4 regions of the Mesorhizobium sp. P2_D1 genome follow, and region 4 is predicted to be linked to each of the others. Evidence: predicted binding sites of a transcription regulator. Region 4 holds the regulator's gene; each other region holds the start of a gene.

Region 1 (7,802 bases), on a different contig from region 4:
GCGAGATCGCCGGCTATGCCACGATCGGCAAGAACCGGGCCCGGGAACTCAGGCAGCAAGGCGAAATCTACGAATTGTACCTGCGCCCGGAATACCAGGGTATCGGGCTTGGCAGCCGGTTGTTCGCGGCAGCCAAGGCGCGACTGGCCGATCACGGGCTGAAGGGCATGGTGGTGTGGGCGCTGGAAGACAACCAGAACGCGCTCGCCTTCTACGCCGGCGCCGGCGGCCGTGATGTTGCCGAGGGTGTCGAAATCTTCGAGCAGAAGGCGCTGAAGAAGGTCGCTTTCGTCTGGGAGTGACGGCCCGGCCTTTCGGCCACTGCCCACCTGACCTACCCAGCACCATTCGCCGCATTGCGCCGCCGCGCCTCGCCCGCTATCGATCTGTCATCGATAAGAGGGACAAAGCCATGCGCATTGAAGCCATAGCCAGCGGAAAGAATCCGCCTGAGGACGTCAACGTCATCATCGAGGTGCCGATCGGCGGCGAGCCGATCAAATACGAGATGGACAAGGAGGCCGGCACGCTGTTCGTCGACCGCTTCCTGCACACCTCGATGCGCTACCCCGGCAATTACGGCTTCGTGCCGCACACGCTGTCGGGCGACGGTGATCCGATCGACGTGCTGGTCTGCAACACCCGTGCGCTGGTGCCGGGCTGCGTCATCAATGTCAGGCCGATCGGCGTGCTGATCATGGAAGACAATGCCGGCCAGGACGAAAAGATCATCGCCGTGCCGTCACCCAAACTGACGCTGCGCTACGAGAACGTCACCGAGTACACGCAACTGCCCGACATCACGCGCCAGCAGGTGCAGCACTTCTTCGAGCACTACAAGGATCTCGAGCCCGGCAAATGGGTCAAGATCGAAGGCTGGCACGATTCCAAATATGCCAAGAAGATGATCCTCGAGGCGATCGCGCGGGCCAAGGCCAGCAAGTAACTCAGCTTCGTCATCCCAGGGCGGAGCGGGAGCGAAGCGACGCGCAGACCCTGGGATCCATGCCGTGATGCCTGTCGCGGACGCGGCGGAACAGAATTCTACACCGCTGCGGCGTTGTGATTTCGCGGCATGGATCCTCGGGTCCGCGCTGCGTCGCTACGCTCCTTGCTCCGCCCGTGGATGACGAAGTTGCGGACGCTGCGGCCAATCCGACGAGCTTAGTTATCGACCCGACCGAAAGCCGGCACGTTGCCGATGACGGGGTGCCTGTCCTTGCCGCAGGCGAACGTCCGCGCTTTCTCGTCGGCCAGTTTGCGCGCCTGATCGTTGGCGGCGGGATTGCCGGTGGCCAGCACCAGGCCGACCGTGCAGCCATCGCGGGCGTCCATCTGGCCGACCTTGGCGACGAGCAGCACCTCGGTCGGCTTCTTTTCGTCGTCCGGGTTGCTGATCGAGCGGCGGTGGATCGCGGCAAAGGGCACAGCCTTGTCGCCCGTGGTTTCGATGCGCCACTCGATCCTGGCGCCGGACGAATTGAAGCCGGAGAAACTCTCCCAGACCGATGTCATGTCGCTGCCGGGCGGAAAGCCATAAAACAGCGATTCGCGCGCATCGTCATAGGCGATCAGAACGGGGTAGCCGCGATAGCCTGAACAGGCGAGATCGGCCCAGTCGCCGTCGCCTTCCTCGGCCTGCGCGTAGGTCACGCAGTCCTTCTTCCAGTCGAGATCGGTATAGGCGCTAGATATGTCGCTCGCCTGCGCAGCCTGGCAGAAACCGGCCAAGACGAACGGGATCAGAAGAGCGCGCATGGCCGACAATCTCCGTTGCAAGCCATCGCAGCGTAGCGTCAAACACTATTTCTTCAAGCTCGCTTCAATCAGCAGATCGGCGTTGCGAGCGACTGACTGCGCCGGGCCGCCGAGCCCGAACAACTGGCCGCTGATATAGGCGCCTTCGATCAGCAGCAGCAGGCCGTCGCCCAAGGTGTCGGCGTCTTGCGCGCCCATCGCAACCGCCATGCCGCGCAGGCGACGGCGCAATTCCTGTTTGTTGGCCTCGCTGACCACGCGGGCCGGATGGCTGTGTTCGGGGTATTCGACCGCCGCATTGGTCATGCCGCAGCCGCGATAGTCCGCCACCTGCGTGCGCTTGCCGATGCGGGTCAGGAATGCCTTGATCTGCGCACGCGGGTCGCCGGGATGGGCGGCGACCGCCTCATCGAAACGCTCCCAGTATTCCTGGTCGTACTGCCTGAGATAGGAGGCCGCCAGCTCATCCTTGGAGGGAAAGCTGCGATAGAGGCTGGGCTTTGTGACGCCCGCGCGCTTGACGATCTCGTCGACGCCGATCGCCCTTATACCGCGCCGGTAGAACAGCTCGTAGGCCACGTCGAGGATCTTCTTGGCGGCCTTCGGTGGCGCCGATGCATGACCGTCGCTGATGGTCAGTTCAATATTTTTGTCCGTTGGCATCATGGAACTCGATTGACAATGTTACCGATCGGTACGTATACGTCCTCTCATCAGCAACGTACCGGTCAGTAACATGATAGCTCAATCCCGTCCGTTTGGCCAGCGCTACGCTTTCGTCGTGGTTGGCGTCATCTTCCTCTGCCTGCTGGTCGCGGCCGGCCTGCGCTCGGCGCCCGCCGTCATGATGTTGCCGTTGGAGAACAGTTTCGGCTGGCGCCGCGACATCGTTTCGCTGGCCGCCGGTGTCGGCATCCTGCTCTACGGCCTGACCGGACCGTTCGCCGCCGCCCTTATGGAGCGGATCGGGCTGCGCCGCACGCTGCTTGCCTCGCTGGTGGTGATGTCAGGCTCGACCGCACTCAGCCTCTTGATGACCAAGCCCTGGCATCTGTTCATCACCTGGGGCGTGTTCTCGGGCATTGGTTCCGGCGCTGTCGCCAGCGTGCTCGGCGCCACCATCGTCAACCGCTGGTTCAAGACCAATCGCGGCCTTGTCATGGGGCTGATGTCGGCCTCCAGTGCCTCCGGCATGCTGGTGTTCCTGCCGCTGATCGCCTCGCTTGCACAGTCGGGCGGCTGGCAGCCGGTTGTCATCGCCGTTTCGATCGCCACCGCGGCTCTGGTGCCGCTGGTCTGGCTGCTGGTGCCGGAGCGGCCGGCTTCGATCGGCATGGTGCGCTATGGTGCCGCGGCCGACGATGTGCCGCCGGTATCACCGGCATCGCAGGGCAATTTCCTCGCCCATACGTTCTCGACGCTGCGCCGCGCCGCCGGCACGCGCGTGTTCTGGTATCTGTTCGCCACCTTCTTCGTCTGCGGTTTCACCACCAACGGGCTGGTCGGCACGCATCTGATCGCCTTCTGCGGCGACATGGGCATCGGCGAGGTGCAGGCGGCCGGCCTGCTGTCGATGATGGGCATTTTCGACCTGATCGGCACGACGCTGTCGGGCTGGCTCACCGACCGTTTCGACCCGCGCAAGCTGCTCGGCGTCTATTATGGGATCCGTGGCCTGTCGCTCATCTACCTGCCCTATTCCGGCTTCTCGGCAACCAGCCTGATCATCTTCGCGGTGCTTTACGGCCTCGACTGGATCGCCACCGTGCCGCCGACGCTGAGGCTCGCCAACGAGGCGTTCGGCGATCGCAGCGGTCCGATCGTGTTCGGCTGGATCGTCGCTGCACATCAGATCGGCGCAGCTGCTGCCGCAGCCTTCGGCGGCACGATGCGCGAGCTTCAGGGCAACTACGAGCTGGCCTTCATGATCGCCGGCATGACGGCAATCGCCGCCGCCTGTATCTCGCTGTTGATCAACACCAGCCGACCGGCCTTCGATCCGGAACCGCAAGCGGCTTAAGGCGACTGGGTGGGGCTCTCCCTTCTCCCCCTGGAGACAGGGGAGAACGTGCCCAGCCTGTTGGTTGTTATCAAACCTTCATGGTTTGGAGATGCGCCTGAAACATTGAGGTTGGACCTTGGTGGCACCGTTCAAGCCATCCAGGAGACAGCCATGAACAAGCTCTCGATGACCCGCCGTGCTTTCGTCACCTCGGCCAGCGCCGCTGGCCTGGTCGGCGTCTCTGGCCTGGCGCTGCCATACTATTCACGCGCCAGCCAGCGCCCGGCCTTTACCCATGGCGTCCAGTCAGGTGATGTCGACGCCACCAGCGGGATGGTGTGGACGCGCACGGATCGGCCGTCGCGCGTCATGTTCGAAGTGTCGTCGACCGAAAGTTTCACTGATGCCGTCCGCCTGGCGCCGCTCGATACCTCGCCGGCCAGCGACTATACGGTCAAGCGCCTGCTCACCGACCTCGCTTCCGACCAGGATATCTTCTATCGCATGACGGCAGCCGATCTCGCCGACATCAACGCGGCTTCCGAGCCGATCACGGGCCGCTTCCGCACCGCGCCTGCCTCCAGGCGCGACATCAAGTTCGCCTGGTCGGGCGACACCGCCGGCCAGGGCTGGGGTATCGACGAGACCGGCATGAAGACCTACGCCACGATCGGCAAGCACACGCCCGACTTCTTCCTGCATTCGGGCGACACCATCTATGCCGACGGCGCCATGAAGGACGAGGTCGACCTGCCCGGCGGCGGCAAGTGGAAGAACGTCGTGCTGATCGACGGCAAGCGCAAGGTCGCCGAGACGCTGGACGAATACCGGGACCAGTGGAAATACAACATGATGGACAAGAACGTGCTGGGCCTCAGCGCGATCTGCCCGACCTTCTACCAGTGGGACGACCACGAAGTGCTGAACAACTGGTCGGATTCGAAGGATCTCAGCGCCGACAACCGGTACACCGAGAAATCCATCCATGTGCTGGCGGCACGTGCGGCGCGCGCTTTCCACGAAATGACGACGATCCGCTATGAACCGTCCGAGCCGGGCCGCGTCTATCGCAAGATTGCCTATGGGCCGCTGCTCGACGTGTTCTTCCTCGACATGCGTTCCTATCGCGGTCCCAACGGTCCGGACATGCAAGATGAGATGACGCCGCAATCGCGCATGCTCGGCGAACAGCAGACGAAATGGCTGAAGCGCGAACTGGCAAATTCGAAGGCAACCTGGAAAATCATCGCCGCCGACATGCCGCTCGGCCTCGTCGTTTGGGACGATGCCGCCAAGAAGGCGGGTGCCGAAGCGGTGAGCAACGGCGACAACGGCCCGGCCAAGGGACGCGAACTCGAGATCGCCGACCTTTTGCGTTTCATCAAGAACGCCGGCATCAGCAACACCGTCTGGATGACCGCCGACGTGCATTATACCGCCGCGCACTACTACAATCCCGACAAGGCGCAGTTCCAGGATTTCAATCCATTCTGGGAGTTCGTCTCGGGCCCGATCCATGCCGGCACGTTCGGCCCGAACGATTTCGACATGACCTTCGGTCCGGAGCTGAAATTCATCAAGGCGCCAACCGCCGAGCAAGGCCAGAACCTGCCGCCGTCAGCCGGCCTTCAATTCTTCGGGCTGGTCGATATCAATGGCGCCAGCGAGCAGATGACGGTGCGGCTGATGGACCGCGACGACAACGAGCTTTACAAGGTCACGCTCGACCCGGTGCGGTCGGCGTAAGCCCACCTTCGTATCTATTGGGATGACGACCGCTGCCTGCGGTCGTCAGTCGGGATAGCAGACCATCGGGACGTTCGGCCAGACGGCAGTGTCGCAGTTGGCGGCGTCCTGCCTCTGCTTGAAGGCGGCGCTGACCGGGCCGGTCACCATCGGGTCGACGCCGTCGGGTGCGTCGGCAAAGACCTGCTCGGCGGATGGCGCAACGGTTGGCAAGGCAGGCCGTGCTTCCTTCTGCGTCGCAGCCGACTGCGCGGCGTTGGCCGCCAGTAGGATGGCAAAGGCAGCGGACGCGATGAGCGGCCAAAATCGGTTGAGTTTATCGGTCATGACGTTCGAACTGTCCGGGCCTCGAAAGGTTCCCGCCTTGGTTAACAAAATCATTTCACACGCAGATGCTTAAGATTTGATGAGTATTTGGTGTCGCGCGTCCTCTTTCGCAACTGCGAAAAACCCTGTATGAGCCGCGCAACCGAAAGAGGCAGCGCCTTTGGCCTGCTGCCTGCAACGCTTCCGAGACCAGAACATGAAAATTCGTAATATCGCGATCATCGCGCACGTCGACCATGGAAAAACCACCCTCGTCGACCAGTTGCTCCGGCAATCCGGCTCCTTCCGCGACAATCAGCGCGTCGCCGAGCGCGCCATGGATTCCAACGACCTCGAAAAGGAACGCGGTATCACCATCCTGGCCAAGGCGACCTCGGTCGACTGGAAGGACACCCGCATCAACATCGTCGACACCCCTGGCCACGCCGACTTTGGCGGCGAGGTCGAGCGCATCCTGTCGATGGTGGATTCGGCCATCGTGCTGGTCGACGCCGCCGAAGGGCCGATGCCGCAGACCAAGTTCGTCGTCGGCAAGGCGCTCAAGGTCGGCCTGAAGCCGATCGTCGTCATCAACAAGATCGACCGTCCGGATGCCCGCCATGTCGAGGTGGTCAACGAGGTGTTCGACCTGTTCGCGGCGCTCGACGCCACCGACGAGCAGCTCGATTTCCCGATTCTTTACGGTTCAGGCCGCGATGGCTGGGTTTCGGAAAATCCGGAAGGCCCAAAGGACCAGGGCCTGGCGCCGCTGTTCGATCTCGTCATCAAGCATGTACCGACGCCGACCGTTCATCCCGGCCCATTCCGCATGATCGGCACCATCCTGGAGGCCAATCCTTTCCTTGGCCGCATCATCACCGGCCGCATCGAGAGCGGCACGCTGAAGTCCAACCAGCCGGTCAAGGTGCTGCACCATGACGGCACGCTGGTCGAGACCGGCCGTATTTCCAAGATCCTCGCCTTCCGCGGCCTCGAGCGCCAGCCGATCGAAGAAGCCCAGGCGGGTGATATCGTCGCCATCGCCGGCCTGTCGAAGGGCACCGTCGCCGATACGTTCTGCGACCCGTCCGTGACCGAACCGCTGCATGCGCAGCCGATCGATCCGCCGACCGTGACCATGTCCTTCCTCGTCAACGACAGCCCGCTGGCCGGCACCGAAGGCGACAAGGTGACCAGCCGCGTCATCCGAGACCGCCTGCTGCGCGAGGCCGAAGGCAATGTCGCGCTGAAGATCGAGGAATCGCCGGACAAGGATTCGTTCTTCGTCTCCGGCCGCGGTGAATTGCAGCTGGCCGTGCTGATCGAGACGATGCGCCGCGAAGGCTTCGAGATCGCCGTGTCGCGGCCGCGCGTCGTCATGCAGAAGGGCGAAAGCGGCGAATTGCTGGAGCCGGTCGAGGAAGTCGTCATCGACGTCGATGAGGAGCATGCCGGCATCGTCGTGCAGAAGATGTCGGAGCGCAAGGCCGAGATGGTCGAGCTGCGCCCGTCCGGCGGCAACCGCCAGCGCATCGTCTTCCATGCGCCGACGCGCGGCCTGATCGGCTACCAGTCGGAACTGCTGACCGACACACGCGGCACCGCCGTGATGAACCGGCTGTTCCACGCCTATGAGCCCTACAGGGGTGAATTGCCGGGCCGCACCAATGGCGTGCTGATCTCCAACGAGCAGGGCGAGGCGGTGGCCTATGCCATGTGGAACCTGGAAGATCGTGGCCCGATGGTCATCGATCCCGGCGTCAAGGTCTATCAGGGCATGATCATCGGCATCCATAGCCGCGACAACGATCTCGAAGTGAACGTGCTGAAGGGCAAGAAGCTGACCAACATCCGCGCCGCCGGCAAGGACGAGGCGGTCAAGCTCACCCCGCCGATCCGCATGACGCTGGAACGCGCACTGGCCTGGATCCAGGACGACGAGCTGGTCGAGGTGACGCCGAAGACCATCCGCCTGCGCAAGCTCTATCTC
Region 2 (7,802 bases), on a different contig from region 4:
CGCCGTCAGGTGCGGAAACAGGTTGAAGCTCTGGAACACCATCCCGGTTTCGGCACGCATCGCGGCGAGATCTCGTTCGCTGCGGCGCTGACGGGTTCCCGGGTCGCGGAAGCCCACCTCCTTGCCGTCGATGCGGATCGAGCCGCTGTCGTAGCTTTCCAGGAAGTTGACGCAACGCAGCAGCGTCGTCTTGCCGCTGCCCGAGGGGCCGATGACCGTCACCACCTCGCCGCGCGCCACCTCCAGGCTGACCGAACGCAGGACCTGGACGGCGCCAAAGGATTTGGAAACGTCGCGGACGTCGAGAAGGGCCGGCGTGTCGTTCGAACTTGTGGACATTGCTATTCCCGGATGAAGGAGAAGCGCCGCTCGAGCCGCCGGCTGGCGAGCGAAAGGGCATAGTTGACCGCGAAGTAGATGAGCGCACCGAGGATATAGAGCGGCATGGCCTCGTAGGTGCGGCCGATGACCTGGTTGATGGCCTGCATCAGGTCGGTGATGCCGAGCAGCGACACCAGTGCGCTGCCCTTCACCGCATCGGTGACGCCGTTGATCCAGGGTGGCAGGAAGCGCCTGAACGCCTGCGGGAAGATGACGTAGGCCAAGCGCTGGCGAAAGGTCAGCCCGATCGCCATCGCTGCTTCCGACTGCCCTTTCGGGATCGAGCCGACCGCACCCCTGAGATACTCGATGACCTGCGCCGTCTTGAACAAAGTGAGAGCAAGCACGGCGGCCCAGAACGACGGCAGATGAAGCCCGATCGCGGGCAGGCCGTAATAGACGAAGAACATCAGCACAAGGATCGGAATGCCGCGGATCGTGTCGCTGAAGATGCGTACCGCCCAGCGCAGCGGCGCGGGACCATAAACCAGGCCGACGCCGAGCAGGACGCCGGCGATGAGCGACAGGACCACGACCAGAAGCGACACCCACAAGGTCAAGGCAAAGCCCTGGGCGAGAAACGGTAAGGCATAGGCGATCTGGGTGAGCATGTCAGCGCGCCGCCCTGAATCGGCGCTCGACGAGCCGCAGCCCGAAAAGCAGCGCGTAGCCGGTCAACAGGTACATCGCCGTCGTCACCAGGTAGACCTCGACGATGCGGAAGGTGTTGAAATTGATCCACTGGGCGCCGTAAGTCAGCTCTGGCACCGAAATGACCGAGGCTATCGAAGTGTCCTTGAACAGCGAGATGAAGGTGTTGGAGAGAGCCGGCAAGGTGATGCGCAGCATGGTCGGCAGGCGCACATGGACCAGTCGCTGCCATGGCGTCAGGCCAATCGCCTTGCCGGCGTCAAGCTGCCCACGCGGGACGGCTTCGAGCCCGGAGCGGAACACCTCGACCAGATAGGCGCCGCTGTAGACCGACAGCGTCAAGATGAACGAGGTCGGGGCGCTGTAGGCAAGATCGACCACCGTCGGCAGGCCGTAGAACACCAGATAGACAAGCAGGATCAGCGGCACGTTGCGGATGAATTCGACGTAGGCGGCGATGATGGTGCGTACCACGCGCCCGGCCGACACGTACCAGACCGCCAGAACCAGGCCGATGACGATGCCGATGGCAATCGAGATGATGGCCAGTTCGAGACTGAGCAGCAGTCCGCCCCACAGCTTGTCGAAATGCCGCCAGATCAGGTTGAAATTCAGGGCATAGCCCATGCGTCAGCCTCAGTGCGAAGGGCCGTCGGGGAGAAGCTGGCGGAAGGGCGCTGAATGCCGCCCTTCCGCCAACTGGATCAGATAACCGGAAAACCGGGATGGCGAGCCGGCGGCTCCTGTCCGAAGTAATCCTTGAATGCCGCGTCGTAGAGCGCCGTTTCGTGACCGAACATGGCGATGGTGAAAGTCTGATTGACGAAGGTCAGCCAGTCGAGATCGCCTTGCCGGAGTGCCGCACCGTACAGCATCGAGAACCAGCTCTTGCCGGCGTCGAAGTATTTGTCCGGATTGCGCGAGGCAAGCCAACGCACGGTCGAAAGATCGACCGCGGCAGCGTCGACACGCTTGGCTTCCAGTGCTTGCAACACGTTGGCCTGGGTGTCGATCTGCATCACCTGCGACTGCGGCAGAGCTATGTGCACCGATGCTTCGGCATCGACGTTCTGCAAGATGGAGACGCGTGTCGCCGAACCAGCGGCAAGCAATTTGTCGAAGGTCTTGTTCTCGGCGGTGGGAAGGGTCAGCAGCGCGACGCCTTCGACATAGTAAGGCCGGGAAAAGTTGATGAGCTGCGAGCGCTGGGCGCTCATCGTCATGAACTGGATGGTGATGTCGACCTTGTTGGTGGTGACGTTCGGAATGCGCTGCGCCGGATCCTGCATGACGAACTCGACCTTGGTCGGATCGTCGAAAAGGCCCTTGGCAAGGATACGTCCCATGGTGATGTCCATGCCGACCAGTTCGCCGGCATCGTTTTCGAAGTGCCAGGGCGCATTGGTGCTGCCAGTGCCGACGATCAGTTTGCCGCGGTCGAGCACGGTGCGCAGCAGGCTGTCGGATGCTGCCTGAGCGGCAGCCTTCTGGGCATCGACGGTTGCAAGCACGCCAGCCGTGGCCAGTCCCGCCATTCCAAATTTCAGAAAATCACGTCTTCCGGATGTGTCGTTCACGGCGACCTCCTTTCGTGTTGTGTTCCCCTATGCACAGGAAATTCACGCATCGTCGATTTTCACAGCGATTGTCTCTTACAAGAGACGTATGTATCCTGTACAAGACAGATACTAGCATCAGGAATCGACAATGCAAGACGGCAATGCCCCAGCAGTTTCAGCCGACGAGAAGATTTCGGGCTCCCGCGAAAAAGGCCTCAACCGGGTCCTCGAGATCCTGGAATTTCTGCACACGACGCAGCGCGCGATCGGCATTGGCGATCTTGCCAAGGGGGTGAACGCACCCCGCTCGACGACCTACACGCTTGTGCGGTCGCTGGTGGATGCCGGCCTGCTGGAAATGGCCGGCGACGGCAATCGCGTCTATTTCGGCAAGAAGCTCTATCTCTACGGAATGGATTATGTGCGGGGCAACGACCTCTTGAGGCGCGGGCGTCAGGAGGTCGACAATCTGTCGCGCGAAACGGGCGAGACCTCGGAACTGTGTATGCTGCAGAGTGGCCGCTATACGATCGTCCATTCAAGCCCGGGCACCAGGCCGTTCCGCATCAGCTCCGCCACCGGCCTGCAGATACCGCTGCCCTGGACCGCTTCGGGACGGCTCCTGCTGGCGGGCTTCCAACAGGCCCAGATCGAAGACATGGTGTCCGAAGACGATCTCGTCCTGCCGGACGGCCGCAGACTGCTTCTCAATGACTTCATCGCCGACATAGCGAAAGCCGAAGCCACAGGCTATTGCGTCACCTCGGGCCTTGTCGATGCCTATACGAAATGCCTCGCCGCGCCCGTCTTTTCAGGACCTGGCAAGGTCGAGGCGACGATGTGCCTGGTGGTCCCCATCGACACGTCCGAGGAGCGGACCGGTAGTCTCATCGGTCTGCTGCGCGACCGCGCCGCCAGGCTTTCGATCGCCGGATAGGCGCAAAGCGATCAGGATCGACCCCGGCTCCGCCTTCTTACGCAATGATGTCGGGGATGATCTTGTCTTCCAGCGCCATCAGCCGGTCCTTGAGGAACAGCTTCTTCTTTTTCATGCGCTGGATCTGCAGCGGGTCGCAGTTCGTGGCGATCATTGCGTTGATCGCCGCATCGAAATCGGCGTGTTCCTGCTTCAGCCGGGAAAATTCGAGGCGAATATCGGCCTGTTCCTGATCGGACATTCTCTACCGTCTGCACGTCTGCGGCGCCCAAAAACTGGGCCTGATTGGGCGGGACCGGCAACTTCTGCCGCTGGCGCGCAGCCCATACCACATTTCACATTGTCGTGGAATGCTACCACGCAGCATTCGACATCGCCGCCGGATGGTGGCACAGTGTCATTGTGCCGTCACAGAAGCGAACCTGCGGTGGACGCGCCGTGACGGTTGCAATCGAGGAAAACCATGAAAGGGAGAACCAATCATGTCTCTTGCTTCCCATCTTGATGAGTTGCAGCGGAAACACGGCGACATCGAGCGCGAGATTGATGACGCGATGAACCACCCGTCGGTAGACGACCTCGAAATCGTGAATCTGAAGCGACGCAAGCTGGCACTCAAGGACGAGATTGAAAAACTGAGAGCACAACCGACCACGCATTGATGCCCTCCTGATATAGACGATCACGATCCACGGCCTTTTGCCGGCGGCAGCTGTCGCCGGTGTGGTGGATTTTGATTTCCAGCGCGGCGATCGCCCAGGTTGGACTTCCGTTCAGGTCAATTTTCGCTTCGGCCGTCGCCGGATCACCGATTGTTTTTGATCCCGGCGGCGAGCCAAATGCGGCCAGTGGCGACCTGTCGCCATTGACAAGCCATCTTTGCTCCTCCACCTCATGCCCGGACTTTAGCGCATCGGCCCGGGGCGTTTGTGTGCGTCCGGTGGACGCATGGCGCTCCAGAGACAAAAGGCTGCCGGGCATGACCGGATATTTTTCCTCTCCCTTCCCCCGCCGCACCTCGGTCGGCGTCGATGTCGGCGGCGTGGTCGTCGGCGGCGGCGCGCCGGTTGTCGTGCAGTCGATGACCAACACCGATACGGCCGATGTCGACCAGACGGTTGCGCAAGTTGCGGCGCTGCACCGCGCCGGCTCCGAGATCGTGCGCATCACCGTCGATCGCGACGAGAGTGCTGCGGCCGTGCCGCGCATCCACGAAAGGCTGGCGCGGCTCGGCGTCGACGTGCCGCTGGTCGGCGATTTCCACTATATCGGCCACAAGCTTTTGGCCGACCATCCGGCCTGCGCCGAGGCGCTGGCCAAATACCGCATCAATCCGGGCAATGTCGGCTTCAAAGACAAGAAGGATCGGCAGTTCGCTGCGATCGTCGAGATGGCGATCAAATATGACAAGCCGGTGCGCATCGGCGTCAACTGGGGTTCGCTCGACCAGGAGCTTTTGACCCGGCTGATGGACGATAACCAGACCAAGGGCTTTCCGCTGACGGCGCAGGAAGTGACGCGCGAGGCGATCGTGCAGTCGGCCATTCTCTCGGCCGAAATGGCGGAAGAGATCGGCCTTGGCCGTGAAAAAATCATCCTGTCGGCCAAGGTCAGCGGCGTGCAGGACCTGATCGCCGTCTATACCGAACTCGCCACACGCTCCAACCACGCTCTGCATCTTGGCCTGACCGAGGCCGGCATGGGCTCGAAAGGCATCGTCGCCTCGTCCGCCGCCATGGGCATCCTGCTCCAGCAAGGCATCGGCGACACCATTCGTATCTCGCTGACGCCGGAGCCGAACGGCGATCGCACGCGTGAAGTGCAGGTGTCGCAGGAACTGTTGCAGACGATGGGGTTCAGGCAGTTCGTGCCGATCGTCGCGGCCTGTCCGGGCTGCGGCCGAACGACCTCCACCGTGTTCCAGGAACTTGCCCAGAACATCCAGGCGGATCTCAGGAAGAACATGCCGGTGTGGCGCGAAAAATATCCCGGCGTCGAGAACCTCAAGGTCGCGGTGATGGGTTGCATCGTCAACGGCCCGGGCGAGTCCAAGCATGCCGATATTGGCATCTCATTGCCCGGCACCGGCGAGACTCCGACGGCGCCTGTCTTCGTCGACGGCAAGAAGGCAGCGACGCTGCGCGGGTCGTCGATCGCGGCGGATTTCGAGAAAATGGTCGCAGACTATATCGAGCAACGGTTTGGTCGCGGCAAGGCTGCGGCCGAGTAGGCGCCATGCAGCGTTTCCTGTGGGTGGCGCTGATCTTGCTGTGCGGAGTGGGCTGGTCGACGCTGGTTCAGGCAGACCCACCGCAATCCGCCAAACAGCGGCTCATCGACAAGGTCTGCACCCTGATCCAGGCCCATGCCGACCAGAACGGCTTGCCCAGGGATTTCTTCGCTCGGCTGATCTGGAAGGAAAGCCGCTTCGATCCCAACGCCGTCAGTCCGGTCGGCGCCGAAGGCATCGCCCAGTTCATGCCGGGCACCGCCAAGATGCGCGGCCTTGCCAACTCCTTCGACATCAACCAGGCGATCCCTGCCTCGGCGAGATATCTCGCCGAGATGAAGGGTGCCTACGGCAATCTCGGCCTGGCGGCTGCCGCCTACAATGCCGGCGAAAGCCGGGTGTCGCGCTGGCTCGGTTCCGGCGGCTTCCTGCCGATGGAGACCGAGAGCTACGTATTCGACATCATGGGCGAGCCGGTCGATAAGTTCACCGATCCGGCCTATGCCGGAAAGGTCGAGCCGCTCGATCAGAAGGCGGATTTTGCCGTTGCTTGCCGCAGGCTGCCGGTGATCATGTCGCAGACCGTGGCAATGGCTTCGATCAACATAAAACCATGGGGCATCCAGGTGGCCGGCAACTTCCGCCGCAGCGCCGCGATCAGTCAGTGGCTGCGGGTAAGGAGCCGCTTCCCGGCCTTGCTCAGCGACCATGATCCGGTGGTTAGCCGGGTGCGCACGCCAATCGGCCGGCGCGGCATCTACGCGGTCAGGATCGGTGTCGACGACCGCGCCGCTGCCAATGTCATCTGCCAGAAATTGCAAAGCGTCGGCGGAGCGTGCGTGGTGGTGCGCAACCGGTAGTCTGACCCGTGGCGGGCAAGATGTTCTGGCCGAAAAGGGGGCGATGACGTGAAAGCCAGCATCATTCTGCTCAATGGCGTCGGCAGTGCAGGCAAGAGCTCCATCGCAAGGGCGTTGCAACAGATCACCGCCGCGCCCTTCCTGCATGTCCAGATGGACACTTTCATCGAGATGCTGCCAGACGCCTTGCAGGACCATGAGGATGGCTTTTCGTATGAGACCGTCCGGCAGGACGGCAAGCCTGCGGTCGTGATCAGGACCGGATCGGCGGGGGCGCGGACCCTGCGCGGCATGCGCCACGCCATCGCCGCACTGGCTGGGCAAGGCAACAACCTCATCGTCGACGAGGTGCTTTGCAACGGCGAAATGTCCGAATATCTCGAACTGCTGTCGGCCTTCGACCTCCATGTGGTTGCTGTCCTGGCGCCGCTGGAGGTGCTGGAGGCGCGCGAAGCCCAGCGTGCCGATCGGCTGCCGGGCCTGGCGCGCTGGCAATATGGGCGCGTGCACGAGAACATTCGCTACGACCTCGAAGTCGACACCAGCGTGCTGACCTCGCAGGAATGTGCCCGTCGCATCCAGCAAAGATTTCAGCTATAGCGCGACCATTCTTGCCAGGGGCGACAGCCTTCCCACCGACGAACCGCGAGAGCCGTGACATGTTTGACGGATACATCATCTGCGGCACCCCGAGGACCGGAAGCACTTTGCTGTGCAAGCTTCTGGCGTCCACGAAGACGGCTGGCAATCCTCACTCATTTTATCGGCGGCAGGATTTGTCGGAGTGGGCCGAAGAGTGGGGCCTGCCCGGTCGCGACACGATGAGCGAGCTCGACTTCAATGCCGCCTATCTCAAGGCGGCGATCGCCAATGGCAGGGGTGGGACAGGCATTTTCGGTCTTCGTCTGATGCGGGAAAACCTGGATGAGCTTTCAACGATCCTCGACCAGGTTTTCCCAAAACTTCCATCGGACAGAGCGCGGTTCGAGAAAGCATTCGGCCGTGTTCTCTACATGCATCTCTCGCGTGAGAACAAGCTTGCGCAGGCTGTCTCTCTGGTCAAGGCAGAGCAAACCGGTCTTTGGCATATCGCTCCCGACGGAACCGAGATCGAAAGGGTCGCACCCGCGAAAGAACCGCAATATGATTTCGAGCGGCTCAAACGTGAGGTCACGGAGCTCGAG
Region 3 (7,802 bases), on a different contig from region 4:
CGGCGTGCTTGCCGTGCTGCCGGCGCCGCGTGACAGCTATCACCTGCCCTTCGGCTCCTTCCTCAACCAGCGCGGCTTCTATTTTCCGCGCGCCGTGTGGGGCGACGGCTCCTGGCTGATCCCGGTGGGGCTGCTTGTCGGCATCGCCATGGCGTGGTTCGTCGCGCGCAAGGCGCACCAGCGGCAGATGGCGACCGGCCAGCAATTCCCGGTGTTCTGGACGTCGCTGGCGCTGATTGTCGGGCTTCCGCTGCTCGCTTATGTGCTGAGCGGTTTCCCGGTGACCTTTGATTTTCCTAAGCAATCGACTTTCAACCTGACTGGCGGCTTCGTCGTCAAGCCGGAATTCCTGTCACTCTATCTGGCGCTGTCCTTCTATACCGCCGCCTTCATCGCCGAGATCGTGCGCGCCGGCATTCGCGGTGTTGCCAAGGGCCAGAGCGAGGCCTCGTCAGCCCTAGGCCTGCGTGCCGGTCAGGCCTTGCGGCTGGTGGTTGTGCCGCAGGCCATGCGCATCGTCATTCCGCCGCTGGCCAGCCAATATCTCAACCTGACCAAGAATTCCTCACTCGCCATCGCCATCGGCTATCCCGACCTGACGGCAACCACCGGCACGGTGCTCAACCAGACCGGCCAGGCGGTCGAATGCGTGGTCATCATGATGGTGATCTATCTGGCCATCAGCCTTCTGACCTCGCTATTCATGAACTGGTTCAACGCCAAAATGGCGCTGGTGGAGAGGTAAGGACATGCAAGAACATGATATGTCCTGGGTTCGCACCGAAATGGCACTGGCGCAGCCGGCGCCGGCCGGCGTCACAGGCTTCAGCGCCTGGGTGCGCAAGAACCTGATTGCGTCGACGGGCGACACCATTTTGACCATCATCGGTTTCGCGCTGGTGGTGATGATCCTGCCGCAGATCATCAACTGGGCGTTCATCAACGCCGTGTGGACGGGACCTAACCGGACCGTGTGCGCCACGGTGGCGCAGGGCGGTATCCAGCCGGATGGCTGGTCCGGCGCCTGCTGGGCCTTCGTCAACGCCAAGTTCGGCCAGATCATGTTCGGCACCTATCCGGTCGAGGAGCGCTGGCGGCCGATCCTGGTTGGCATATTGCTGGTCGTGCTCATGGTGCCGATGTTGATGCCGAGCGTGCCGCGCAAGGGTCTCAACGCCCTGCTGCTGATCGTCGGTCTCCCGATTGTGTCGTTCTTCCTGCTGGTCGGTGGCGCGTTCGGTCTGGAACATGTCGAAACGGCGCGCTGGGGCGGCTTGCTGGTGACGCTGTCGCTGTCTTTCGTGGCCATCGTCGTATCGTTGCCGCTTGGCATCGTGCTGGCGCTTGGCCGTCGCTCCAAAATGCCGATCGTAAAGATGCTGTGCGTCATCTTCATCGAAGCCGTACGCGGCATTCCGCTGATCACCGTTTTGTTCATGGCCAGCGTCATGCTGCCGCTGTTCCTGCCCCCGGGCGTCACCTTCGACAAGTACCTGCGTGCGCTGATCGGCGTGTCGCTGTTTGCCGCCGCTTATATGGCTGAAGTGGTGCGCGGCGGCCTGCAGGCGATCCCCAAGGGTCAGTATGAAGGCGCCGATTCGCTTGGCCTTGGCTATTGGCAGAAGATGTATTTCATCGTCATGCCGCAGGCACTGAAGCTGGTCATCCCAGGCATCGTCAACACCTTCATCGGCATGTTCAAGGACACCAGCCTTGTCACGATCATTTCGATGTTCGACCTGCTCGGCATCGTCAAGCAGAACTTCTCCGACGCCAACTGGGCGACGGCGCAGACCGCCAAGTCGGGTCTGATCTTCGCCGCCTTTGTCTTCTGGCTGTTCTGCTTCGGCATGTCGCGCTATTCAATGTACACTGAACGCCGACTCGACACCGGCCACAAACGCTAAACAAAAAGAACAAGGGGATCCTGTCATGACAACCGAAAATGCTGTCAGCGCGGAAGAGATCAAGGTCAACGCCGCCAAGATGCACATCTCCGACACCGATGTCGCCATCGACATCGTCGCCATGCACAAATGGTATGGTGAGTTCCATGTGCTGAAGGACATCAACCTGAGAGTGATGCGCGGCGAGCGCATAGTCATCTGCGGCCCGTCGGGCTCCGGCAAATCGACGATGATCCGCTGCATCAACCGTCTGGAAGAGCACCAGAAGGGCAAGATCATCGTCGACGGCAAGGAACTGACCAACGATCTGAAGAAGATCGACGAGGTGCGCCGCGAGGTCGGCATGGTGTTCCAGCACTTCAACCTGTTCCCGCATCTGACCATCCTGGAGAACTGCACGCTGGCGCCGATCTGGGTGCGCAAGACCCCGAAGAAGCAGGCCGAGGAAATCGCCATGCATTTCCTCAAGCGCGTCAAGATCCCGGAACAGGCCAACAAGTATCCCGGCCAGTTGTCCGGCGGACAGCAGCAGCGCGTGGCGATCGCCCGTTCGCTGTGCATGAACCCGCGCATCATGCTGTTCGACGAGCCGACCTCGGCGCTCGATCCGGAAATGATCAAGGAAGTTCTGGAGACGATGGTCGGCCTTGCCGAGGAAGGCATGACCATGCTGTGCGTCACCCACGAAATGGGCTTTGCCCGCAAAGTCGCCAACCGCGTGATCTTCATGGACCAGGGCCAGATCGTCGAGCAGAACACGCCGGCCGAGTTCTTCGACCATCCGCGCCACGAACGCACAAAGCTGTTCCTGTCGCAGATCCTGCACTAGGCCTTCGATAACCAGGAAGAGCCCGGCTGAAACAGTGCCGGGCTCTTTTGCGTATGGATGAGCAGGAGGCGGGCGGTTCGTGTCGCGCCGGGGTGCGTTTGCAAGGCCGCCATTCATGAAAAAGCTGGGACGTTTTCTAGGCCTGCCGTTGATCGTCGTTGCGTTCGCTGTGACGCTGGGCGCTCTCGTGCCGCGGCCGCTGTGGCCGCCGGCCGTCGCCAATCCCGCCAACACGCGCCATATCCTGGTGCTGAACAACCCGATCCACACCGACATCGCCATCCCGGTCGACGAGAGGGTGCGCCGGCGGTTCCATTTCCTGGTCGACGCCGGCATCCCAGCCGATGGTCCGGAAGTTCGCTACTTCGTCTTCGGCTGGGGCGGTCGCGCCTTCTACCTAGAGACGCCGACATGGTCCGAGCTCAAGGCCGTCCCGGTGATGAAGGCACTGACCCTCGACGCGTCGGTCATGCATGTCGATGTTGCTGGCGCCATAGTCGAACCGCATCCGGATGTCGCCGGCTTCGACATCGGCGAGGAGCGTTTTGCGGCACTGCTCGATTTCATCGATGCGAGTTTCCAACGGGGGCCGCAAGGCCCGCTTCTCGTTCCGGGCGCGGCCTATTCCAGCTTCGACCGCTTCTATGAAGCCAACGGCCATTTCAACGCGCTGGTCGGCTGCAACACCTGGACCGCGGCGGCCTTGCGCACCGCCGGCTTGCGCACCGGCTGGTGGAACCCGCTGCCGGCTTCGCTCGGACTGTCGCTGCGGCTTTACAATTAGCACCGCTCAACGGGCGGGCATCCGGGCTATGCCCCAGCTTTCAGCGCCGGATGATTTTCTGCGCCTGCCAGCCATAAAGCCAGTCCAGATCGGCGGCGAGTTTTTCAGACGAGCGCATTTTCAGGAACAGATTGCGTGCGATGGAGACTGGACCCGCGGCATGCCAGGCGAGGCGGTTGAGGGCGCCACGACGGGCGACCCTGGCGACGCGCGGCCGTCGCAGGTTCTCCCAGATTTGAAGACCTTGTGCCGGATCGCCGGGCAAGTCCGCAACGACATCCGCAAGCGCGGCCGCATCTTCGATCGCCATGGCGGCACCTTGCGCCGCGAACGGCGTCATCGCATGCGCCGCATCGCCGATCAGCGCGATGCGGTCGTTCGTCCAAGGCTGCTTACTCTCGACCGTATGGATCGGCCACGCCGTCCACGGGCCGGCCTCCTCGATCAGACGAGCAAGTGCTGCGGCGGTACCGCGCAGCGCACTGGTCAAAATCCCAGCGTTGGCATTGCCCGACCAACCCTCGGCAATGCGTTCGCCCCTGGTGAAGGCGACAAGATTGAAGGCAGCACCTTTGCTGACGGGATAGGCGACCATGTGGAAGCCGGGATGCAGGAAGGTCGTGACGCAATCGGTGACGCCGATCGCGGCGAAGGCTTTTCCGGCAGCGCTGTCGGCGGGAATGGTGGCACGCCAGGCCAGTTCGCCCGAAAAGTGACTTCTTGGCGAGGCCGCTCCCTTGGTTGTGTCGACAAGCCCGCGCACCGATGACCAGACGCCATCGGCGCCGACCAACAGCAAGCCCTCGGCCTCGATGGTCTCGCCGTCCATCTCGGCAGCCACTGTGACACCATGGCTGCCTCCGGCAACGCCGCTGACATGTGCGCCGGGAGAAAGAACAATGTTCGGCATCTCGGCAACGCGCGCAGTCAGTGCGCTCTGCAAGTCAGCCCTGTGAGCAACGAGATAGGGTGCCTGCCAGCGGGCTTCGGCGGCTTGTCCCAGCGGCACGCGTGCCAGTTCGCGCAACGTCGCGGCGTCCTTCAACACCACCGCTTCCGGCCGCACCGCTGCCGGCAGCAGCCGGTCGAGCGCGCCAAGCTGGCGAAGAATGCCTGTTGCGTTGGGAGAAAGCTGGATGCCGGCGCCTGCGGCTTCCAGGCGCTGCGCCTGTTCGAACACCTGCACGCGGTAGCCGCGTTCGGCGAACGCCAGCGCGGCGGTCAGCCCGGCGACACCCGCCCCGGCGATGACGATTTGCCGGGACCGCGTGTTGTCCATCGGGCTTGCCGCGAAGGAATCAGGCGGCCTGGTCGATGTAGATACAGCCTGCCGGCAGCGTTTCTGTCGCCTTCAGCTTGGACGAATAGCGGTAGAGCGTCGAGCAATAGGGGCAGACCTTTTCGTTGTCGTCGCCCATGTCGAGAAACACATGCGGGTGGTCGAAAGGCGGGTTGGCGCCCGTGCACATGAATTCCTTGACGCCGATGTCGATCGCCGGGTGGCCCGCATCGTTCTGAAAATGGGGAATGGAACCGCCTGCCATCGTCGTCGTCTCCTTAACGCAGTCTCTTCTGCATCTGGATCATAACCGGTCTCTTTGCAAGTTCGATGAAATCAAACTGTCGCAAAAGCCTGTCAGAGGATAAGTTAAGCCGGTTAAGGCAATGACCCCGAAAACGGAATCGGGTTACGGAGAGGGTCAGGCCTCGCTTCAGGGCACCTGCGGCGCATCCGGGAAGGTTACGTCGCTCGGCGGCGGAGCGTGAGGGAAGAGCAGGAAAAATGAACGAACTGAAGCCGGTGCAGAGCGAATTCGTGAATGTCGAGGTGGCTCGCCCGGAGGGCGGCAACCCGGATCGCTTTGTCAACCGGGAGTTTTCCTGGCTGCAGTTCAACCGGCGCGTTCTCGAGGAGTCGCTGAACCTCAATCATCCGCTGCTGGAGCGCGTCCGTTTCCTGTCGATCTCGGCGGCCAACCTCGACGAGTTTTTCATGGTCCGCGTCGCTGGTCTTGCCGGCCAGGTGCGCGAGGGCATCACGCTGAAGAGCCCTGACGGCCGCACCCCTGAACAGCAGCTCGAGCAGCTGCTGCGGGAGGTCGAACGGCTGCAGGAAGACCAGCAGAAGAGCCTTTCGGCACTCATCGTGCTGCTCAACAAGGAAGGCATCGAGAGCATCACCCGTGATGCACTGACCAAGGACGAAAAGATCTGGCTGGAAGACCATTTCCAGGAGCAGGTGTTTCCGGTGCTGACGCCGCTGTCGATCGACCCGGCGCATCCGTTCCCGTTCATCCCCAATCTCGGTTTCTCGATGGCGCTGCAATTGCGCCACCGCAAGAACGGCGAAGAGATGAGCGCGCTTCTGCGCCTCCCTGTGGCGCTGAAGCGCTTCATCCGTTTGCCGGACCGCAAGCACCATGTCCGCTTCATCCCGCTGGAAGAGGCAGTCGGCCTCTATATCGGCAAGCTGTTCCCAGGCTATGAGGTCAAGGGCTCCGGCACGTTCCGCATCATCCGCGACAGTGATATCGAGGTCGAGGAAGAATCCGAGGATCTGGTGCGCCTGTTCGAGACGGCGCTGAAGCGCCGCCGCCGCGGGTCGGTGATCCGCATCGAATTTGACGTCCTGATGCCGGCGGAACTGCGCGAATTCGTTGCCGGCGAGCTAGGCGTATCGTCGAGCCGCATCAGCGTTCTGACCGGTCCGCTGGCGCTCAGCCAGATTTCCGAGATCGTCGCCGTCCCGCGCGACGACCTCAAGTTCACGCCCTACAATCCGCGCTTTCCCGAGCGCATCCGCGAGCACGGCGGCGACTGCTTCGCCGCTATTCGCGAGAAGGACATCGTCGTCCATCACCCCTACGAATCCTTCGATGTGGTGGTTCAGTTCCTGCGCCAGGCGATGGCCGATCCGGAAGTGGTGGCGATCAAGCAGACGCTTTACCGTACTTCCAACGACAGCCCGATCGTGCGCGCGCTGGTCGATGCGGCCGAGGCCGGCAAGTCGGTGACCGCGCTGGTCGAGCTCAAGGCGCGTTTCGATGAGGAAGCCAACATCCGCTGGGCGCGCGACCTGGAGCGCGCCGGTGTGCAGGTCGTGTTCGGCTTCCTCGAGTTGAAAACCCATGCGAAAATGTCGCTGGTGGTGCGGCGCGAGGACGGCAAGCTGCGCAACTATGTGCATCTCGGCACCGGCAACTACCATCCGGTCACCGCGCGCATCTACACCGATCTGTCTTTCTTCACCACCGATCCCACGATTGCCCGCGATGTCGCCCAGCTCTTCAATTTCATCACCGGCTATGCCGAGCCGACGGATGAAATGCGGTTGGCAATCTCGCCGTTCACGTTGAGAAGCCGCATCTTGAAGCATATTGCCGACGAGATTGCTCATGCGGTGGACGGGAGGCCGGCGCGCATCTGGATGAAGATGAACGCGCTTGTCGATCCGATCATCATCGACGCGCTCTATGACGCCAGCCGTGCCGGCGTCGAGATCGACCTCGTCGTGCGCGGCATCTGCTGCCTGCGGCCGCAGGTGCCGGGCCTGTCGGAAAATATCAGGGTCAAGTCGATCGTCGGCCGTTTCCTGGAACACAGCCGCATCTATTGCTTCGGCAATGGCCATGGGCTGCCATCGGACGAGGCGATCGTCTACATCTCTTCGGCCGACCTCATGCCGCGCAATCTCGACCGACGCGTCGAGACCATGGTGCCGATCACCAATCCAACTGTGCATGAACAGATCCTGGGCCAGATCATGCTGGGCAACATCATGGACAATCAGCAAAGTTTCGACGTATTGGCTGATGGAACCTCCCGGCGCGTGGTGCTGGAGGAGGGCGAGGAACCGTTCAACGCGCAGGAATATTTCATGACCAATCCGAGCCTGTCGGGACGGGGTGACGCGCTGAAGTCGCACGCGCCCAAGCGCATCGCGCAGTTCAAGCGCCGCAAGAAGAACGCTGCAGCGTCCACCTGATGCTGTCTGATTCCCAGGGCCGGTTGCAGGACCGCCGACCGCTATCCATCATCGACATCGGGTCGAATTCGATCCGCCTCGTCGTCTATGAGGGGCTGGCGCGCTCGCCGACCATGCTGTTCAACGAAAAGATGCTGGCCGGCCTCGGCCGCGGCATCGTTTCCACCGGTAAGCTCGACCCCGAGGCGGTGACCCGCTCGATGGAGGAATTCCGCCGCTTTCGCGCGCTCTCCGACCAGGCCGGCGCCGCGCATATGTATGTGCTGGCCACCGCCGCGGCGCGCGAGGCGATCAACG
Region 4 (7,041 bases):
CAGTCGATCGGTTCGGGCGGCGGCATCAAGCAGGTCATCGCCAAGACCGTGACCTTCGGCGCCACCGACAAGCCGATGTCCGATGCCGATCTGGAAAAGAACGGCCTCGTGCAGTTCCCGATGGTGATGGGCGGCATCGTGCCGATCGTCAACCTGACGGGCGTCAAGCCGGGCGAACTCATCCTTGACGGCAAGACGATTGCGCAGATCTACCTTGGCGCCATCACCACCTGGGACGACGCCGCGATCAAGGCGCTGAACCCGACCCTGACCCTGCCGTCGACGGCGATCGCCGTCGTCCACCGTTCGGACGGCTCGGGCACGACCTTCAACTTCACCGACTATCTGGTCAAGCTGTCGCCCGACTGGAAGGACAAGGTTGGTTCGGACACCGCGGTCGAATGGCCGACCGGCGTCGGCGCTAAGGGCAGCGAAGGCGTTGCCAACACCGTCAAGCAGACCGACGGCGGCATCGGCTACGTCGAGTATGCCTACGCCAAGCAGAACAACCTGTCGTACTCCAAGATGTTGAATGCCGCCGGCAAGGTCGTCGAGCCGTCGCTCGAATCCTTCGGCTCGGCTGCTTCGAATGCCGACTTCAAGGGCGCGAAGAACTTCAACGTCATCATCACCAACGAACCCGGTGATGCCACCTGGCCGATCGCTGCTTCGACCTGGGTGCTGATCCACAAGACCCCCGATGACGCCGCCGCGACCGGCGAAGCGCTGAAGTTCTTTGCCTGGGCCTACAAGGACGGCAAAGAAACCGCCAAGGGTCTCGACTACGTCTCGATCCCCGACAGCGTCGTCGACCTGATCAAGGCTTCGTGGAAGGCCGACATCCAGGCTGACGGCAAGCCCGTCTACGTCGGCGAATAACATCCCTTTGAAGGAGCGCCGCGCCGCGGCGCTCCTTTTCCCTCAATTCAAAGAGCCGAGCTTCACATGAGTGCTGTCCAGGAAGCCTTGCCAGCCATTCGAGGTTCGCGCGACGCGACTGTCAGACGTTTCGCGCTGACCGACGCGATCTTCCACGGAATGACCCGTGCCGCCGCCATACTGGTGCTGGTCTTGCTCGGCGGTGTTGCGATCTCGCTGTTTGCCGGCTCCTGGCAAGCCCTGTCGACCTTTGGCTTCTCCTTCCTGACCAGCGAAAGCTGGAATCCGGTGACGGAGAAATTCGGCGCGCTGGCGCCGATCTACGGCACCATCATCACCTCCGCCATCGCCATCCTGATTGCCGTGCCGCTTGGCATCGGCATCGCCATCTTCCTCACAGAGCTTTGTCCGCGCCCGCTGCGGCGTCCGATCGGCATGGCGGTTGAACTGCTCGCCGGCATCCCTTCGATCATCTACGGCATCTGGGGCCTGTTCGTGCTGGCGCCCTTCCTGCAGACGACCGTGCAGCCCTTCATCATCAGCGCGTTCCACGGCATTCCCGGCCTCAACAGCCTGTTTGCCGGTCCGCCCTACGGCATCGGCCTTTTGACGTCGTCGCTGATCCTTGCCATCATGGTGCTGCCTTTCATCACCTCGATCACCAAGGACGTCTTCGACACGGTGCCGCCGGTGCTGAAAGAGTCCGCCTACGGCATCGGCTGCACGACCTGGGAAGTGACCCGCCGCGTGGTCATTCCCTACACAAGGATCGGCATCATGGGCGGCGTCATGCTCGGCCTTGGCCGCGCGCTCGGCGAAACCATGGCGGTGACCTTCGTGATCGGCAACGCGCACCGCATCAGCACCTCGCTGTTCGCGCCGGCAACGACGATCTCCGCGACCATCGCCAATGAATTCACCGAAGCCGTCGGTGATCTCTATACCTCTTCGCTGGTGGCGCTCGGCCTGATCCTGTTCGTCATCACCTTCCTGATCCTCGCCATCGCACGCTACATGCTGATGCGCATTGACGCCCGCACGGGAGCCTGACCGATGTCGACAGCCACATCGCTTCATCAGAGCCGCAAGAGGAAGAATTCCGTGATGATGACGCTGTGCGTCGCCGCCGCGGGCATCGGACTTGCCTGGCTGGCGCTCATCCTCGGCGCGCTGCTGTACAAGGGCCTGTCCGGCGTCAATCTCGCGGTGTTCACCGAAATGACGCCGCCGCCCGGCGATGCCGGTGGCCTGCTCAACGCCATCTACGGCAGCATCATGATGACCATCATCGGCGTCGTCGTCGGTACACCGATCGGCGTGCTGGCCGGCACCTACATGGCCGAATACGGACGCTTTTCGAAGCTCACCACCGTGGTGCGCTTCATCAACGACATCCTTTTGTCGGCGCCCTCGATCATCATCGGCCTGTTCGTCTATGAACTGATGGTCCGGCCGATGGGGCATTTCTCGGCGATCGCCGGCGCCGTCGCGCTTGCCATCCTGGTCATCCCGGTCGTCGTGCGCACCACCGAGGACATGCTCAACCTGGTGCCGAACGCGTTGCGCGAGGCCGGCACCGCGATCGGCGCGCCGCGCTGGGTGGTCATCAAGTCGGTCGCTTACCGCGCCGCCCTTTCCGGCATCGTTACCGGCATATTGCTGTCGATCGCCCGTATCTCCGGCGAGACGGCGCCACTGCTCTTTACGGCGCTCAACAATCAGTTCTGGTCGAGCAATCTCAACGCGCCGATGGCCAGCCTGCCTGTGACCATCTTCCAGTTCGCTCTCAGCCCTTACGAGGAATGGCAGCAACTGGCCTGGACCGGTGCACTCATCATCACATTGACGGTTCTCGCGCTCAGCATCTTTGCTCGCAGCCTGACCGGACGCAGAGAGGACAAATGAGCCAGATGTTGTCTCCAGACATGACGATCGCCGCCGAGGCAATTGCCGGCAAGGCCAAGATCGAGGTCAAGAACCTCAACTTCTACTACGGCCAGAGCAAGGCGCTGAAGGACATCACGCTGTCGCTGCCCGAGCGCAGCGTCACCGCCTTCATCGGACCTTCGGGCTGCGGGAAGTCGACGCTGCTGCGCGTCTTCAACCGCATCTACGAGCTCTATCCCAAGCAGACCGCCGAGGGCCAGGTGCTGCTCGACGGCCACAACGTTCTCGACCGCTCGCAGGACCTCAACCTGCTGCGGACCAAGATCGGCATGGTGTTCCAGAAGCCGACGCCGTTCCCGATGTCGATTTATGAAAACATCGCTTTCGGCGTCAGGCTCTACGAGAAGATCAGCAAGTCCGAGATGGACGGCCGTGTCGAGCAGGCGCTGAAGCGCGCCGCACTGTGGACCGAAGTCAAGGACAAGCTCAACGCCAGCGGCCTCAGCCTTTCCGGCGGCCAGCAGCAGCGTCTCTGCATCGCCCGCACCGTGGCGGTGAAGCCGGAAGTCATCCTGCTCGACGAGCCGGCTTCGGCGCTTGACCCGCTGTCGACCGCCAAGATCGAAGAGCTGATCGACGAGTTGCAAGCCGACTACACGATCGTCATCGTCACCCACAACATGCAGCAGGCGGCGCGCGTGTCGAAGCAGACGGCCTTCATGTATCTGGGCGAACTGGTCGAGTTCGACCGCACCGAGAAGATCTTCACGTCGCCCCGCGAGAAGCGCACGCAGGACTACATCACCGGCCGCTTCGGCTGAGCTCAGGCATACGAGGACTAAGATCATGGGCGAACACACAGTCGCTTCTTTCGACGAGGATCTCGGACAGATCAGCAGGCTGATCCGCGACATGGGCGACCTCGCCGGCTCGATGGTCGGCGGCGCCACCAAGGCGCTGTTGAATTCCGACAACGCCCTGGCGCAGCGCGTCGTCTCCGACGATGCGATCATGGACGCGCGCCAGCGCGAGCTCGACGACCGCGCCATCACACTGATCGCCAAGCGTCAGCCGATGGCCGACGATCTGCGTCATGTCGTCGGTTCGATCCGCATGGCCGGCGACCTCGAGCGCATTGGCGACCTTGCCAAGAATATCGCCAAGCGCGTCGGCACCGTCGGCCTCAGCGTCACCCCGCGCGACCTGTCGCACTCCATCGACGCAATGGCGCAGCTGGTGCTGATCCAGGTGCAGGGCGTCATCGAGGAATATACGGCACGCGATGCGGCGGCGCTGGCGAAGCTGCGCGCCGACGACGAGCGCATCGACGTCAAGTACACCTCCGTGTTCCGCGAACTCCTGACCTACATGATGGAAGACCCGCGCAACATCACCGCCTGCACGCATCTTTTGTTCTGCGCCAAGAACCTTGAGCGCATCGGCGATCACGTCACCAACATCGCGGAAAATGCGTATTATGTTTTGACCGGCACGCAGCTGCCCGCCAATCGTCCGAAGCAGGACGAGACGGCGATGTCCGCGCCGGCGGCATGACGGCAGGGATGACCAGTCGATGATCGCGCCACGCATCATGGTGGTGGAGGATGAGGAGCCGCTGGGTGTGCTGCTCCGCTACAATCTGGAGTCCGAGGGCTACCAGGTCGAGGTGGTGACGCGCGGCGACGAGGCCGAGATCCGGCTGCAGGAGAACGTCCCCGACCTTCTGGTGCTGGACTGGATGGTACCGGCGGTTTCCGGTATCGAACTCTGCCGCCGGCTAAGGATGCGTCCAGAGACCGAGCGGCTGCCGATCATCATGCTGACCGCGCGTGGCGAGGAAAGCGATCGTGTGCGCGGCCTCTCGACAGGCGCCGACGATTATCTGGTCAAGCCGTTCTCGACGCCGGAGTTCATGGCCAGGGTCAAGGCGCTGCTGCGCCGCGCCAAGCCGGAAGTGCTGTCCAGCGTGCTCAAGGTCGGCGACATCGTGCTCGATCGTGAATCGCACAGGGTCTATCGCAAGAAGAGCGAGATCCGGCTCGGACCGACCGAATTCCGCCTGCTCGAATTCATGATGCGCCATCCCGGCCGCGTGTTCTCGCGCAGCCAGCTGCTCGACAATGTCTGGGGCGAGACGATCTACATCGACGAACGCACGGTCGACGTGCATGTCGGCCGGCTGCGCAAGGCGGTCAACAATGGCCGCATGCCCGATGTCATCCGCACCATTCGTGGGGCGGGCTACGCAATCCGGGAAGATTAGGGATCTGCTGATATTCAGGTGATGCCGGCCTGCGAACGGCAGTTTCCTGCGCTTCCGGTACTCACGGATCCAAATGTCCGCTCCGTTCCGGTTCTCGGAACCCGCCATTCTCGACTCGGCCTAACCTGAATCTCAACACATCCCGGCGCGTTATTCACGCAACGTTCTTGCCACCGAGGCCGGATCTCGCCTGCGTGCCGGGCGCGAAAATCTCCTGGTCTACGAAGGTCAGTGCCCGCGTGGCGCAGCCTTCGCGGATCAGTGGCAGTTCGTTCGGTTCGGTGTCGAAGGAAATCGATTGCGAATGCTGGCCGCCGGCGGTCTGAGCAATGGCCTCGCGCAATGCCGGCTCGATCAGGTCGAAGGCCGCGGCGCTGACACCGACCATGGCGACGGGCGCCGGATCGATCAGCGCGAACAGGCTGCCGAGACCGTAGCCGAGTGCCTCGCCGGCCTTGCGATAGGCCTCGCGCTCGGGTCCATCCCTCTCGCGGGCCGCGGTCGCCAGCGCGCGCATGTCGGCATCACTGACATCGGCGACCGGTTCCGCATCCTCACTCATCTGCCTTGCGTTGCGCCAGATGGCGTAGTTGCCGGCATAGGCCTCGACGCAGCCGCGCCGCCCGCAGCGGCACAGCGCGCCGTGCGGCCGATGGATCATATGGCCGAACTCGCCGCCCGAGGAATGAGTGCCGGTGAACAGCTCGCCCTTCAGCACCAGGCCCATGCCGATGCCGTGCGACAACAGGATGGCGATGAAGTCGTCGCGGTAGCGATCAGGGTCGCGCCAGCGCAACGCTATCGCCATCATATTGCAGTCGTTCTCCATGGTGGCGGGGATGCCGAACTCGTCCTCGAGTATGTCGGCGAAGGCGATGTCGGTGTGCGGCGTGATCGGCGACCACAGCATGGCGCGGGCTCGAGTGTCGGTGATGCCCTGGATCGCCAACGCGATGCGGGCGACACTGCGGACGTCGAGGTCGGGGTCTTCGAGACGACGCCGTACGATGGCAACGCATTCACCGACCAGCGCGTCGCGCGACATGGTCAGCGTGTCCAGCCGGCGCTGTTCCTCGGCGATCACCTGGCCGGCATAGTCGATGACGGCGACCGAGAGGAAGTTCAGTGACAGCACCACGGTCATCACCGCCGCCGCTTCCGGATTGAGGCCGAGGCCGACCTGCGGCCGGCCGCGTTTGAGCGAGCCGGCCTCGCTCGGCTTGCTCTCAGTCAGGATGCCTTCGCCGATGAGGTCGGAGGAGATCGCCGATATAGTCGAATGGCTGAGGCCCGTGGTCGCGGCGATCTCGGTGCGGGACGGCTGTCCGGCGCGGCGCACGGCCGCAATCACCATCGCCCGGTTGCGGCGGCGCAGATCGTCGTGACGGATTCCGACCGACATGCTTTTTCACATCCTCCCGGTCGCTGCAGCCTTTCGTGCCTCCCGAAGGCCATCAGCGAAGCCTGAAAGCGCGACGCGCTTCAGGCACTTGTTTCTGCACGTGTCGTTGCCCCAAAACCGCTGCGCACTTTTGGGGCGACATGCGCCAAGCCAAATTCTGGCAGAACCCCACCATCATGTCATTATTTATTCCGGAGCTCGAAAAAAACTCGGAGAGACGTCAAAATCCATCAGAATCGATGTTGACAGCGTTCGGGCGTTGGATCACTATTTTTTCGAGGCTCGAAAAAATAGAGCCTCTGTGCCGGCCTACGGGTCAGTTTGGTCGCGCCATACGCGGCGCAGGGAGGATAATATGAAAAAATTCACAGCCGCCATCCTGGCGGGTGTCGCCATGTCGCTGACGCTGGTGTCGGTCGCGCAGGCGAAGGACAAGGTCATCGGCGTTTCGTGGTCCAACTTCCAGGAAGAGCGCTGGAAGACCGACGAAGCGGCGATGAAGAAGGCCATCGAGGCGGCTGGTGACAAATACATTTCCGCTGATGCGCAGTCCAATCCGGGCAAGCAGCTCACCGACGTCGAGAGCCTGATTTCGCAGGGCGCCAACGCG

Evidence for each region. Region 4 encodes PhoB, which activates phosphate uptake and scavenging genes when phosphate is short. Its sites were predicted from a motif close to TGTCATNNANCTGTCAT; they were not measured.
Region 1: AC1D0I_RS17120 (alkaline phosphatase D family protein) is a predicted target of PhoB. The motif match lies at 3,844-3,860, and genes of this name have one in related genera.
Region 2: AC1D0I_RS18000 (YdcH family protein) is a predicted target of PhoB. The motif match lies at 3,924-3,940, and genes of this name have one in related genera.
Region 3: AC1D0I_RS28210 (RNA degradosome polyphosphate kinase) is a predicted target of PhoB. The motif match lies at 5,131-5,147, and genes of this name have one in related genera.

Annotation. Positions count from the first base shown of each region.
Region 1 covers NZ_JBFUDZ010000021.1:86,980-94,781, reverse strand. The annotation lists gene AC1D0I_RS17145 (GNAT family N-acetyltransferase) at 1-302, shown strand, start outside; gene ppa (inorganic diphosphatase) at 413-946, shown strand; gene AC1D0I_RS17135 (hypothetical protein) at 1,165-1,758, opposite strand; gene AC1D0I_RS17130 (TetR/AcrR family transcriptional regulator) at 1,804-2,421, opposite strand; gene AC1D0I_RS17125 (MFS transporter) at 2,495-3,778, shown strand; gene AC1D0I_RS17120 (alkaline phosphatase D family protein) at 3,932-5,506, shown strand; gene AC1D0I_RS17115 (hypothetical protein) at 5,552-5,833, opposite strand; gene typA (translational GTPase TypA) at 6,030-7,802, shown strand, end outside.
Region 2 covers NZ_JBFUDZ010000023.1:68,998-76,799, reverse strand. The annotation lists gene AC1D0I_RS18030 (amino acid ABC transporter ATP-binding protein) at 1-339, opposite strand, end outside; gene AC1D0I_RS18025 (amino acid ABC transporter permease) at 342-992, opposite strand; gene AC1D0I_RS18020 (amino acid ABC transporter permease) at 994-1,659, opposite strand; gene AC1D0I_RS18015 (transporter substrate-binding domain-containing protein) at 1,737-2,567, opposite strand; gene AC1D0I_RS18010 (IclR family transcriptional regulator) at 2,740-3,528, shown strand; gene AC1D0I_RS18005 (YdcH family protein) at 3,566-3,769, opposite strand; gene AC1D0I_RS18000 (YdcH family protein) at 4,011-4,190, shown strand; gene AC1D0I_RS17995 (hypothetical protein) at 4,144-4,509, opposite strand; gene ispG (flavodoxin-dependent (E)-4-hydroxy-3-methylbut-2-enyl-diphosphate synthase) at 4,508-5,758, shown strand; gene AC1D0I_RS17985 (transglycosylase SLT domain-containing protein) at 5,764-6,618, shown strand; gene AC1D0I_RS17980 (chloramphenicol phosphotransferase CPT family protein) at 6,667-7,218, shown strand; gene AC1D0I_RS17975 (Stf0 family sulfotransferase) at 7,182-7,802, shown strand, end outside.
Region 3 covers NZ_JBFUDZ010000061.1:6,082-13,883, reverse strand. The annotation lists gene AC1D0I_RS28240 (amino acid ABC transporter permease) at 1-745, shown strand, start outside; gene AC1D0I_RS28235 (amino acid ABC transporter permease) at 750-1,907, shown strand; gene AC1D0I_RS28230 (amino acid ABC transporter ATP-binding protein) at 1,987-2,736, shown strand; gene AC1D0I_RS28225 (TIGR02117 family protein) at 2,852-3,520, shown strand; gene AC1D0I_RS28220 (FAD-dependent monooxygenase) at 3,561-4,799, opposite strand; gene AC1D0I_RS28215 (zinc-finger domain-containing protein) at 4,819-5,064, opposite strand; gene AC1D0I_RS28210 (RNA degradosome polyphosphate kinase) at 5,304-7,505, shown strand; gene ppx (exopolyphosphatase) at 7,505-7,802, shown strand, end outside.
Region 4 covers NZ_JBFUDZ010000020.1:67,624-74,664, reverse strand. The annotation lists gene pstS (phosphate ABC transporter substrate-binding protein PstS) at 1-879, shown strand, start outside; gene pstC (phosphate ABC transporter permease subunit PstC) at 946-1,929, shown strand; gene pstA (phosphate ABC transporter permease PstA) at 1,933-2,784, shown strand; gene pstB (phosphate ABC transporter ATP-binding protein PstB) at 2,781-3,587, shown strand; gene phoU (phosphate signaling complex protein PhoU) at 3,613-4,320, shown strand; gene phoB (phosphate regulon transcriptional regulator PhoB) at 4,340-5,029, shown strand; gene AC1D0I_RS16605 (ROK family protein) at 5,184-6,431, opposite strand; gene xylF (D-xylose ABC transporter substrate-binding protein) at 6,787-7,041, shown strand, end outside.